Regions from separate parts of the Megasphaera indica genome, predicted to be linked through region 1. Evidence: riboswitches for the same ligand, from Rfam matches in the RefSeq annotation. Region 1 holds a riboswitch; each other region holds the start of a gene.

Evidence for each region. A riboswitch is a leader RNA that binds a small molecule or an ion and turns the genes downstream of it on or off. The one in region 1 is predicted to bind S-adenosylmethionine.
Region 2: it holds a riboswitch for S-adenosylmethionine, as region 1 does, so the genes downstream of both, ACFCTO_RS10320 (methionine ABC transporter ATP-binding protein) here and cysK (cysteine synthase A) in region 1, are expected to answer to the same signal.
Region 3: it holds a riboswitch for S-adenosylmethionine, as region 1 does, so the genes downstream of both, ACFCTO_RS04525 (MetQ/NlpA family ABC transporter substrate-binding protein) here and cysK (cysteine synthase A) in region 1, are expected to answer to the same signal.

What each region holds. Positions count from the first base shown of each region.
Region 1 covers NZ_JBKKJR010000002.1:102,172-105,446, reverse strand. Annotated here, with positions in the region: gene ACFCTO_RS02030 (carbon starvation CstA family protein) at 1-1,335, shown strand, start outside; SAM riboswitch class I at 1,806-1,904, shown strand; gene cysK (cysteine synthase A) at 1,983-2,915, shown strand; gene ACFCTO_RS02020 (sulfate ABC transporter substrate-binding protein) at 2,948-3,275, shown strand, end outside.
Region 2 covers NZ_JBKKJR010000022.1:28,595-31,869, reverse strand. Annotated here, with positions in the region: gene ACFCTO_RS10325 (methionine ABC transporter permease) at 1-97, opposite strand, end outside; gene ACFCTO_RS10320 (methionine ABC transporter ATP-binding protein) at 78-1,121, opposite strand; SAM riboswitch class I at 1,208-1,305, opposite strand; gene ACFCTO_RS10315 (aminopeptidase) at 1,365-2,597, opposite strand; gene ACFCTO_RS10310 (MATE family efflux transporter) at 2,602-3,275, opposite strand, start outside.
Region 3 covers NZ_JBKKJR010000005.1:97,822-101,096, reverse strand. Annotated here, with positions in the region: gene ACFCTO_RS04535 (AEC family transporter) at 1-250, opposite strand, end outside; gene ACFCTO_RS04530 (3'-5' exonuclease) at 268-933, opposite strand; gene ACFCTO_RS04525 (MetQ/NlpA family ABC transporter substrate-binding protein) at 1,097-1,921, opposite strand; SAM riboswitch class I at 2,011-2,109, opposite strand; gene ACFCTO_RS04520 (MFS transporter) at 2,372-3,275, shown strand, end outside.

The sequences.
Region 1 (3,275 bases):
TACATCGGTACGACGGGCCGCCGCCTGTTCCTGCTCTTCTGCTGGGTCTTCAGCCTGCTGGTCATCGCCGCTTTCGGCGATATCGTCGCTACGACGTTCAACGGCTTTGCCAAGGATGGTTCCCTGGTCCTGCCCAATGCGGCAGCTGCATCCATTTCCATGCTGTTCATCTTCGTCGCCATTGCCTTTGGCCTGTTCATCAAGAAGTTCAATCCCAGTGAAAAAGTACGCTTCGTCATCGCCATCGTCCTCTTGATCGCCATGCTCTATGTCGGCATCGACCTGCCGATTTACCTGGACCGCATGACCTGGCTGTACATCATCTTCGCTTATATTTTCTTTGCTTCCATCATGCCCATGTGGCTCCTGAAACAGCCGCGTGACTACATCAGCGCCTTCCTGCTGCTCATGATGATCGCCGGCGGCGTCATCGGTATCTTCATCGCCCAGCCGACGCTGAATATGCCGGCCTTCACGTCCTTCTCGGTCGGCGGCAAGGATTTGTTCCCGATCCTGTTCATCACCATCGCCTGCGGTGCCGTTTCCGGCTTCCACAGCCTCGTTTCGTCTGGTACGTCGTCGAAGACCCTGGATAAGGAACAGGATTCGGTCTTCGTCGGCTACGGTTCCATGTGCGTCGAATCGGTCTTAGGTGTCGTTTCCCTGGTCATCGCCTGCGCTGCCGCTTCCAACGGCCATGTCGCTTCGGGCACGCCGTTCCAGATCTTCTCCGGCGCCGTCGCTGGTTTCTTCACCATGTTCGGCCTGTCCCAGACGGCAGCTGCCTGCATCATGACCATGTGCGTTTCTGCCCTGGCCCTGACGACCCTCGATGCCGTCGGCCGTATCGGTCGTATGTCCTTCCAGGAACTGTTCAGCGTCGATGAAGGACAGGAAATGAACACGATCCAGAAAATCTGCGTCAATAAGTATTTTGCTACGGTCATCACCTTGTTTTTCGGCTTCCTGCTCTGCTTAGGCGGCTACATGAACATCTGGCCTCTCTTCGGCTCGGCCAACCAGCTGCTGTCGGCCATGGTCCTCATCTGCCTGACGGTCTTCCTCAAGACGACAGGCCGCAAGAGCTTCATGCTCTACGTCCCCATGGTCGTCATGTTCTGCGTTACCATGACAGCCCTCGTCGAATCGGCTTATGCCCTGATCATCAAGATTGCCTCGGGTAACTGGTCGCTCCTCATCGAAGGATTGCAGTTCGTCCTGGCCATCGCTCTCATGGTCCTGGCCATCTCCATCGTCTACCACTGCGGGAAAGAACTCGTCCACGCCGACAACAAAACGGCACACCACGACGCCCAGCCCACGGCGACGCATTGAGGGTGTCAGCAGCTAGCAGTCAGCAGTTAGCGGTTAGCAGCTAGCAGTCAGCAGTTAGCGGTTAGCAGCTAGCAGTCAGCAGTTAGCGGTCAGCAGTTAGCAGTTAGCAGCTAGGGGTTAGCTGTTAGACACTAACGGCTACCCCCTAACGGCTAATCCCTAAAAAGGGCCTGCTGTATATGCAACAAGCCCTTTTTACTTATAAAAAAATATAATTTATAAAGTTAAATTCCTATCAAAAGCCATGGGTATAACGTTTACATTGTAAAATATGAAAGTTTCTGCTTAAAATCCCTTGACAATATACTCTGTAAAGTGTACACTCTTGGTAACGTTTCCGATAGGAAGCTATTCATTTTAGTCATCAAAGAGGTATGTTATCATGGGGTACTTAAAAAATTTGACCATCATGTGTTGTATGATATGATCGTATTGTACAACCATTCATAAGGACAATACAATACGAAACCTATTCATCCAGAGCAGCTGAGGGACTGGCCCGATGACGCTGCGGCAACCTACGTAGGTAAGGTGCCAATTCCAGCAGGAAATAACCTGGCAGATGAAGTCATGGGCATACGTCTATTTATAGCGCCATCTGCATCAGCAGGCGGCGCTTTTCTTTTTGCCAAAAAGGAGCTGAGTACATGGAGCATGTGGCAACGTATTTGACAGAGCTGATCGGCAACACGCCGCTCTTGGAACTGACTCATTGGCAGGCTCGGCACGGCCTCAAGGCCCGCGTCCTGGCCAAGCTGGAGTACATGAACCCCTTGGGCAGCGTCAAGGACCGCGTAGCGGCAGCCATGATCGACGAAGGGATACGGCAGGGGAAGATCAACAAAGATACGGTCATCATCGAACCGACGAGCGGCAATACAGGCATCGGCCTGGCCCTGGTCGCCGCCGTGAAGGGCCTGCACCTGATCTTGACCATGCCCGATACGATGAGCCTGGAACGGCGTAAGATCGTGTCAGCCCTGGGGGCGGAAATCGTGCTGACACCGGGCATCGAGGGGATGCGCGGCAGCATCGGCAAAGCTGAAGAATTGAGGGATTCTTACGGCAATGCCTTCATTCCCCAGCAGTTCGACAATCCGGCCAATCCAGCCATCCACCGCCAGACGACGGCGGAAGAAATCTGGCGCGACACGGACGGCAAGGTAGATATCTTCATTTCGTCCGTCGGCACAGGCGGCACCATTACCGGTACGGCCCAGGGCCTGAAAGGCCATAAGCCGGACGTCCAGATCGTCGCCGTTGAGCCGAAAGATTCCGCTGTCCTGCACGGAGGCCGGCCGGGCCCGCACGCCATTCAGGGGATTGGCGCCGGGTTCATCCCGAAAGTTTTGGATATGTCTCTCGTAGATGATGTGATCGACGTATCCAATGAGGACGCCTACGGCCGGGCCAGAGAAGTCGCCAAGACCGACGGCCTTTTGGTCGGCATTTCGTCCGGTGCGTCGCTTCAGGCAGCCCTGGAACTGGCCAGCCGGCCGGAAAACGAAGGCAAGACCATCGTCGTCCTCCTGCCGGACGGCGGCGAACGCTATTTATCGACGGCTTTATTTGAGGGGTAAGGAATCTAAGCCGGTATAGAGGGGGAAAGAAAATGAACAAGAAGCGCATCATAGCTATACTGGCTTTTTCGGCGGCACTCGCCGTCGCTGGGGCCTTGGCTGGCTGCGGACGCAGTGATACAACCGAGGGCGGCGGCACGATGACGCTGACCAATGTCTCGTATGATCCAACCCGTGAGTTATATAAAGAATACAATGAATTATTCCAGCAGCACTATCGTGAGACGACAGGCAAGGATATCCGCATCATCCAGTCCCATGGCGGATCGGGCAGTCAGGCCCGGTCGGTCATCGAAGGCAGCAAGGCCGATGTCGTGACCCTGGCCCTGGCCCACGATGTGTCGCTCATCGAAAGGGCCG
Region 2 (3,275 bases), on a different contig from region 1:
GAATGCCGATGATACCGCCAATGACCGTGGCGACGGCGACCATGTAGAACGTTTCTTCAATGCCTTGGAGCATTAACTTAATGATTTCTTGGGACATAACCTAAAACCTCACTTCCAATCGGTAATGTTTTGATGTACGAGAATGCCTTGGCCTGTGTTTCCATATCGCCCATGATGACGACGATGAGGTAGCCGAACGGTTCATCCTGGATGTAGTCGATGTTGCCGTAGAGGACGCTGACTTCGACGTTGAATTTGCGGACGATGTCGGCGACGACGGGGTCGCTGGTCGCAGCGCCTTTGAAGCGCAGGCGGACGAGCATGTAGCGGTCCGGCGACGGCTGGTCGGTGACGCCCAGGTTCTTGATGCCTGCCGGCAGTTCCATGTTGATGATGGACGTGACGAAATCTTTCATGGTCTGGGACTGAGGATTGGTGAAGATGTCGACGACGCGGCCCATTTCCTTGATGACGCCGCTTTCGATGACGGCGACGCGATGGCAGATTTCCTTGACGACGGCCATTTCATGGGTGATGACGACGATGGTGATGCCCAGGCGTTTATTGATGTCCTGGAGCAGTTCCAGGATGGACTTCGTCGTCTGCGGGTCCAGGGCCGATGTGGCTTCGTCGCAGAGCAGGATTTTCGGGTCGCTGGCCAGGGCACGGGCGATGCCGACGCGCTGTTTCTGGCCGCCCGAGAGCTGGGACGGATAGTTGCCGGCCCGGTCACTGAGACCGACCAGGTCGAGGAGGGAAGCGACTTTCTTTTCGATGACGTCTTTGGAAGCGCCGATGAGTTCCAGCGGGAAGGCAATGTTTTCGGCAACCGTACGGGATGATAAGAGATTGAAGTGCTGGAAAATCATGCCGATGTTCTTGCGTTCTGCCCGCAGCTGGGATTCATTCATCTTGGTCAAATCCTTGTCGTCGATGATGACCTGGCCGCTCGTCGGTTTTTCTAACATATTGATGCAGCGGACCAGCGTCGATTTGCCGGCACCGCTCTTGCCGATGATACCGAAGATCTCGCCGTCGTCGATGGTCAGGTTGATGCCTTTCAGGGCCTGGACCTGTGCGGCGCCGCCGTAGGTCTTGGTAATATTTTTCAGTGTAATCACAGTATCAACTCCTCAAAATAGGCGTAACTAGAGAAAGCAACCACAAAAAAGGCCGTCATGCAGATGACGGCCGTATATACGGTTTCATTTCATCTGTCGGAATGTTCCGTTGGAATTGGCACCTTCCCGATAGGGGGTTGCCGCAGCGTCATCGGGCCAGTCCCTCAGCTGCTCTGGATGAAGGGTATATGGTTGTTGCGTCTTATAATAGCACGGATGGCCGGGATTGTCAATGGAAAATCGTTATTGCGCCCAGTCGCCATCGGTAAAGACCGGCACCGTCGTGCCGTCGGCCCTGGTCCCGGTGATGGTCAGGTCCGGCGAACCGACCATGAAGTCGACGTGGATCATGGAGTCGTTGAGGCCGGCTGCGGCAACAGCGTCTTTGTCCATATCGGCACCGCCAGCCAGGCAGGTCGGGTACGATGCGCCCAGGGCCAGGTGGCACGAGGCGTTTTCGTCGAAGAGCGTTTCATAGAAGAGGATGCCCGACAGGGAAATGGGCGAGTGATAGGGGATGAGGGCTACTTCGCCGAGGCAGCAGGCGCCGTCGTCGATAGCGATGAGTTTCTTCAGGACGTCTTCGCCCGTTTCGGCGGCAGCGTCGATGACTTTGCCGTCTTTGAAGGTCAGGTGGAATTTGTCGATGAGGTTGCCGTTATAGACCAGGGGCTTGGTGCTGTAGACCGTGCCGTTGACCGCATCTGCCTTGGGGGCCGAATAGATTTCTTCCGTCGGGATGTTGGCATTGAACAGCAGGTGGTCCGCCGTTTCTTCCATGCCGCCCTGCCAGATATGACCGGCCGGCAGGCCGATAGTCAGGTCCGTTCCCAGGCCGTTCGTATAGTGCAGGCTGGTGAAATGCTGGTCCGTCATCCAGGTCCGGCGCTTCTTCAATTCGGCCAGATGGGCGTCCCAATCGGCCAGGGCATCGGCACCGTCGGCACGGGACGACTGGAGGATTTGCTTCCACAAGGCTTCGTAAGCGGCGGCTGCGTCGAGGTCCGGATAGAGCAGTTTGGCCCAGACGGCACTGGGGACGGCAGCGACGAGCCACGTCGTCTTCGAGGCCATCATGCCGTCGATGTATTCCTTCAAGGCTTCATTCTGGGCTTTCTGCTGGGCAAAGATTTTATGGGTGTCGATGCCGTCCATGAGGTACGGATTCGCCGAGATGAGGCTGAGGAAGGCCGCTTTCTTATGGTAATAATAGAGGCTGAAATCGCGGCGCCAGTCCGGCAGGGACTCGAAATACTGCAAATCTTCGTGTTCGTAGCGCAGGCGGGCCATGTCGTCAGACCGCCAGTTGCAGACGACCTGGGCGGCGCCGGCCGTATAGGCCTCTTTCGTCAGGAGGGCGACGAAGTCGTGCGATTCGACAGGGGCATTGATGACCAGGGTCTGACCTTTCTGGAGATTCAGGCCCTTCTGCAAGAGGACGCGGGCATAAGCCGTTAATTGTTTGGTAGTTGGCATAAAATCACTCCTTAGTAGATGAGGATAGGACAGGGACTTTCCAGGCCGTGTGCTTCCACAGGCGCCAGTTCAGGGCGCTGGCATTGATGGCCAGGCTGATGATGAGGCTGATCCAGTAGCCATAGGGCCCGTAGGATGTGACGTGGGCCATGGCATAGCCCATGGGGATGCTGATGAGCCAGTAGGTCACGAAAGCGACGTAAGTGATGATCTTGACGTCCTTATAGCCGCGCAGGATGCCCTGGACCGGCGTGCCGGCGGCATCGAAGAAGGAAAAGGCGACGGCGTAGAAGATGAACATGCGGATGGCCCAGAACGTTTCGGCATCGCTCGTGAAGATGGCGGCGATATGATCGACAAAGTGGTAAGTCACGACGATGAGGGCGATGGCGATGGTGAAGGCCGTCATCTGGCAGAGCACGGCATACTGCCGGGCAGCGGCGTAGTTGCGGGCGCCGACTTCGTAGCCGATGACGATAGTCGCCGTCAGGCTGATGCTCCAGGGCAGGGTATAGGTCAGGGTCGAGAAACTGATGGCCGCCTGGTTGGCCGCCAGGTATAAGGTGCCGAATTCGGCCATGAGCAGGCCGACGATGGAGAACAGGCTCGTTTCGCAGAAGACGGCGATGAAGATGGGAATGCCCAGCTCCAGCTGATGATAGCCATGGTACCAGCTGA
Region 3 (3,275 bases), on a different contig from region 1:
GGACGACGGCCAGCGGCAGGAGGCCGTTGAAAAAAGCGAAGAAAGGCAGGCTGAGCAAGTCCGTCCGCATGGGCAGGACCCAGAAGCTGAGCAGGGTCAGGGACGTCATGATGACGATGATGTTGAAGCGGATGAGCCAATTCGACTGGTCCGGCGTCAGCCAGCTCCGCCTTTTGGTGACATATCCGGCAATCATGGGCAGGATGATGTCTGTGAAAATATAAACCATCCGGAGTGTCGTATCTTCCATGGCCGGATTCCCTCCCTTTACTTGCGGGCAGCGCGGAAGGCGTCGGCCAGGGAGAACGTCAGCGGTTCTGCCGGCTTGGTGGCGTCGATGATAGGCTGCATGATATCGCGGAATTCTTCTTTTTTCTTCGATAAGACGTAGAGCTTGGACGTGTTGCGGGCATCCCAGAGGGCGTCGTGCATCTGGCCGTCGAAGGTTTCTCCCAGGGTGCTGATGGCCTTGTCCAGGGAAATGACGTTATCCAGGCCCAGGAGGTTGCAGTAAATCTGCTGGAAGTTCTGCCAGTGGTCGAGCATCCAGCGGACGCGGTCGTCGTGCTCGTCGATTTCTTTGAGGCGGAGTTCGCAGTCCAGCTGGCGCCAGTCATTTTCACTCCAGGCGAACATTTCGTAGGCATTGGGGCAGCCTTCGTTGCACCAGGTCAGGAAATGGTCGAAGGCCTGGCGGAAATGGGGTTTCCCGGCCAGCATTTCCATGGTGATACCTGTCAATTCCTGACAGGTCTGATTCATGGCTGTCGTATATTCGGGCAGCACATATTCCTTATACGACGAGATTTCATTCCCGTCTTCGTCTATTTTGACAGCACCGATTTCGATGATTTCTCCTTTGCAGATGCGGCGCGCTTCCTTCTGGTCCCGGCCGATAGGGTTCATCTCGAAATCGACAAATACGGCTTTCATGAGAGTGTCTCCTTTCTGAATCTGATGACAACCATTATTATACCATAAGTAAAGGGCTTATCGCACGTGCGACAAGCCCTTTTTAGAGGATTCAGGCGGGCCGCCCTTTGGGCGGCCCCTACGAACCACTAGCCACTAGCCACTAACCACTAACTACTCGCTGCTAAAACGCCGGCAGGATGGTTCCCTGGAAGTGTTCTTCAATGAATTTCTTGATCGGTTCAGACTGGTAGATTGCCAAGACTTTCTTGTATGTTTCGTTGTTTTCGTCGCCCTGACGGACTGCCATGACGTTGGCATACGGCGAATCCTTCGATTCGACGAGGATCGAATCTTTCTGCGGGTTCAGGCCGGCCGGGATAGCGTAGTTGGTGTTGACGCAGGCCAGGTCCGTATCGTCGAGGGAGCGGGGAATCTGAGCGGCGTCGAGTTCGACGAACTGGAGGTTCTTGGGATTTTCGGTGATATCTGTTACCGAAGCGTCGACGGAGTTGCCGTTTTTCAATTTAATCAGGCCGGCCTGCTGGAGCAGGAGCAGGGCGCGGGCACCGTTGGTCGGGTCGTTCGGGATGGTGACTTTGGCGCCGTCCGTGACGTCTTTGATGTCTTTGAATTTATGGGAGTAAACGGCCATGGGCAGGATAATGGTCTTGCCGATGGAGGTGATCTTCAGGCCTTGTTTCTTGACGACGTTGTCCATGTACGGCTGATGCTGCATGGAGTTCATATCCAGGTCGCCTTCGGCCAGGGCCTTGTTCGGCTGGACGTAGTCGTTGAATTCGACGACTTTGATAGTAATGCCCTGTTTAGCTGCTTCTTTAGCGACTTCTTCCATGACTTCGGCATGAGGACCGGCAGTGACGCCCATCTTGATTTCTTTTTTGTCACCGGAAGCACCGGAATTGGAAGACGAACCGCAGCCGGCGGCAAAGAGGCACGTCGTCGTGATGAGAACGGCGGCGAAGAGTTTTTTTACTGTTGCGTTCATGTAATCATTTCCTTTCTGGATAACGGATAATAAGGGCTTGCCGGTCAAAAAGAAAAGCCGTCATACAGATGACGGCTCAATTTGCGATTCGTTCATCTGCCGGTATACACCGCTGGACTTGGCACCTATCCCGATAGGGGGTTGCCGCAGCGTCATCGGGCCATTCCCTCGACTGCTCTTGATGAAAGACAATGTATGGTTGTTGGTGTACATATTATCACCTGGAAGAGAATCTGTCAAGAAATATTGTGCTCCTTGAGGAAAATTTCTTTTTATGTTATAATAATACCGCTCATCGGAGGCTTATGCTCGTATAGTATAAAGCCGGATAAGATGTCACTTCAGTCCTGCAGCGGAGGAAGGGCGCGTACGTAAACGCGTCTTTCGATAAAGATGCAGGACAGGGTGGTTTCTTGTCCGGCTTTTTTTAGTGTGAGGTGACAGAAATTGATGAATAAACGAGATATCCTTTGGCAGATTTATAGTGCCAAAGCCTTTTACTTCCTCGGCGGTTTCGGTTTTACGTCGTGGGCATCGCTCATTCCCTTCCTGAGGCAGCAGCTGCAGATTCAGGACGACCACCTGGGGTTCCTCTTATTGGCCGTCGGCTTAGGCGCCCTGATCATGATGATGCTGGCCGGTTCCATTGCCGGGCGCCTGGGCTGCCGCCGTTCTTTGACCATCGCCGGCCTAGCCATTGCCGTCGTCCTGAACGTTCTCTGTTATGTGCCGGCTTATGCAGCGGCCTTGGTTATGGCCGTCCTCCTCGGTTCGTTCCTGGGACTGCTCGACGTCGTCGTCAACATCAACGGTATCTTCATTGAACGGAAAGTTCACAAGCGCCTCATGTCCGGCCTGCAGGCCATGTGGTCCCTGGGGAATCTCGCCGGCGCTGCCTTTTTTGCTTCCCTGCTCCACCTAGGCTTTTACTGGAAAATCGTCATGATTGCCGGCGCCGTCTTCATCGGCCTCTGCGTCTGCTTCTTTGCGCCCCATCTCCATGGGGAACGGCAGGCATCCGGCAAGGGCGCTTCCCTGGTCCTGCCCAAGGGGAAAATCGTCCTCATCGGCCTGGTCTGCACCATTGCCTTCCTGGTAGAAGGTTCTATCAACGATTGGAGCGGCGTCTTCATGACGACGGAAAAGGGCATCGACATTTCCCAATCCGGCTTGGGCCTGACCCTGTTTACGGCGTCGGCCTTCCTGGCCCGCCTGCCCGGTGACTCCCTGACCATGCATTTCGGGCCGCGGCGGCTGCTGGCCCTGTCCCTGCCCGTCGCCTTTGCCGGCTTCCTGGGCATCCTGCTCATCAGCGGCGGCCCCTTCCTGTTTGCATCGTACATCCTCATCGGCG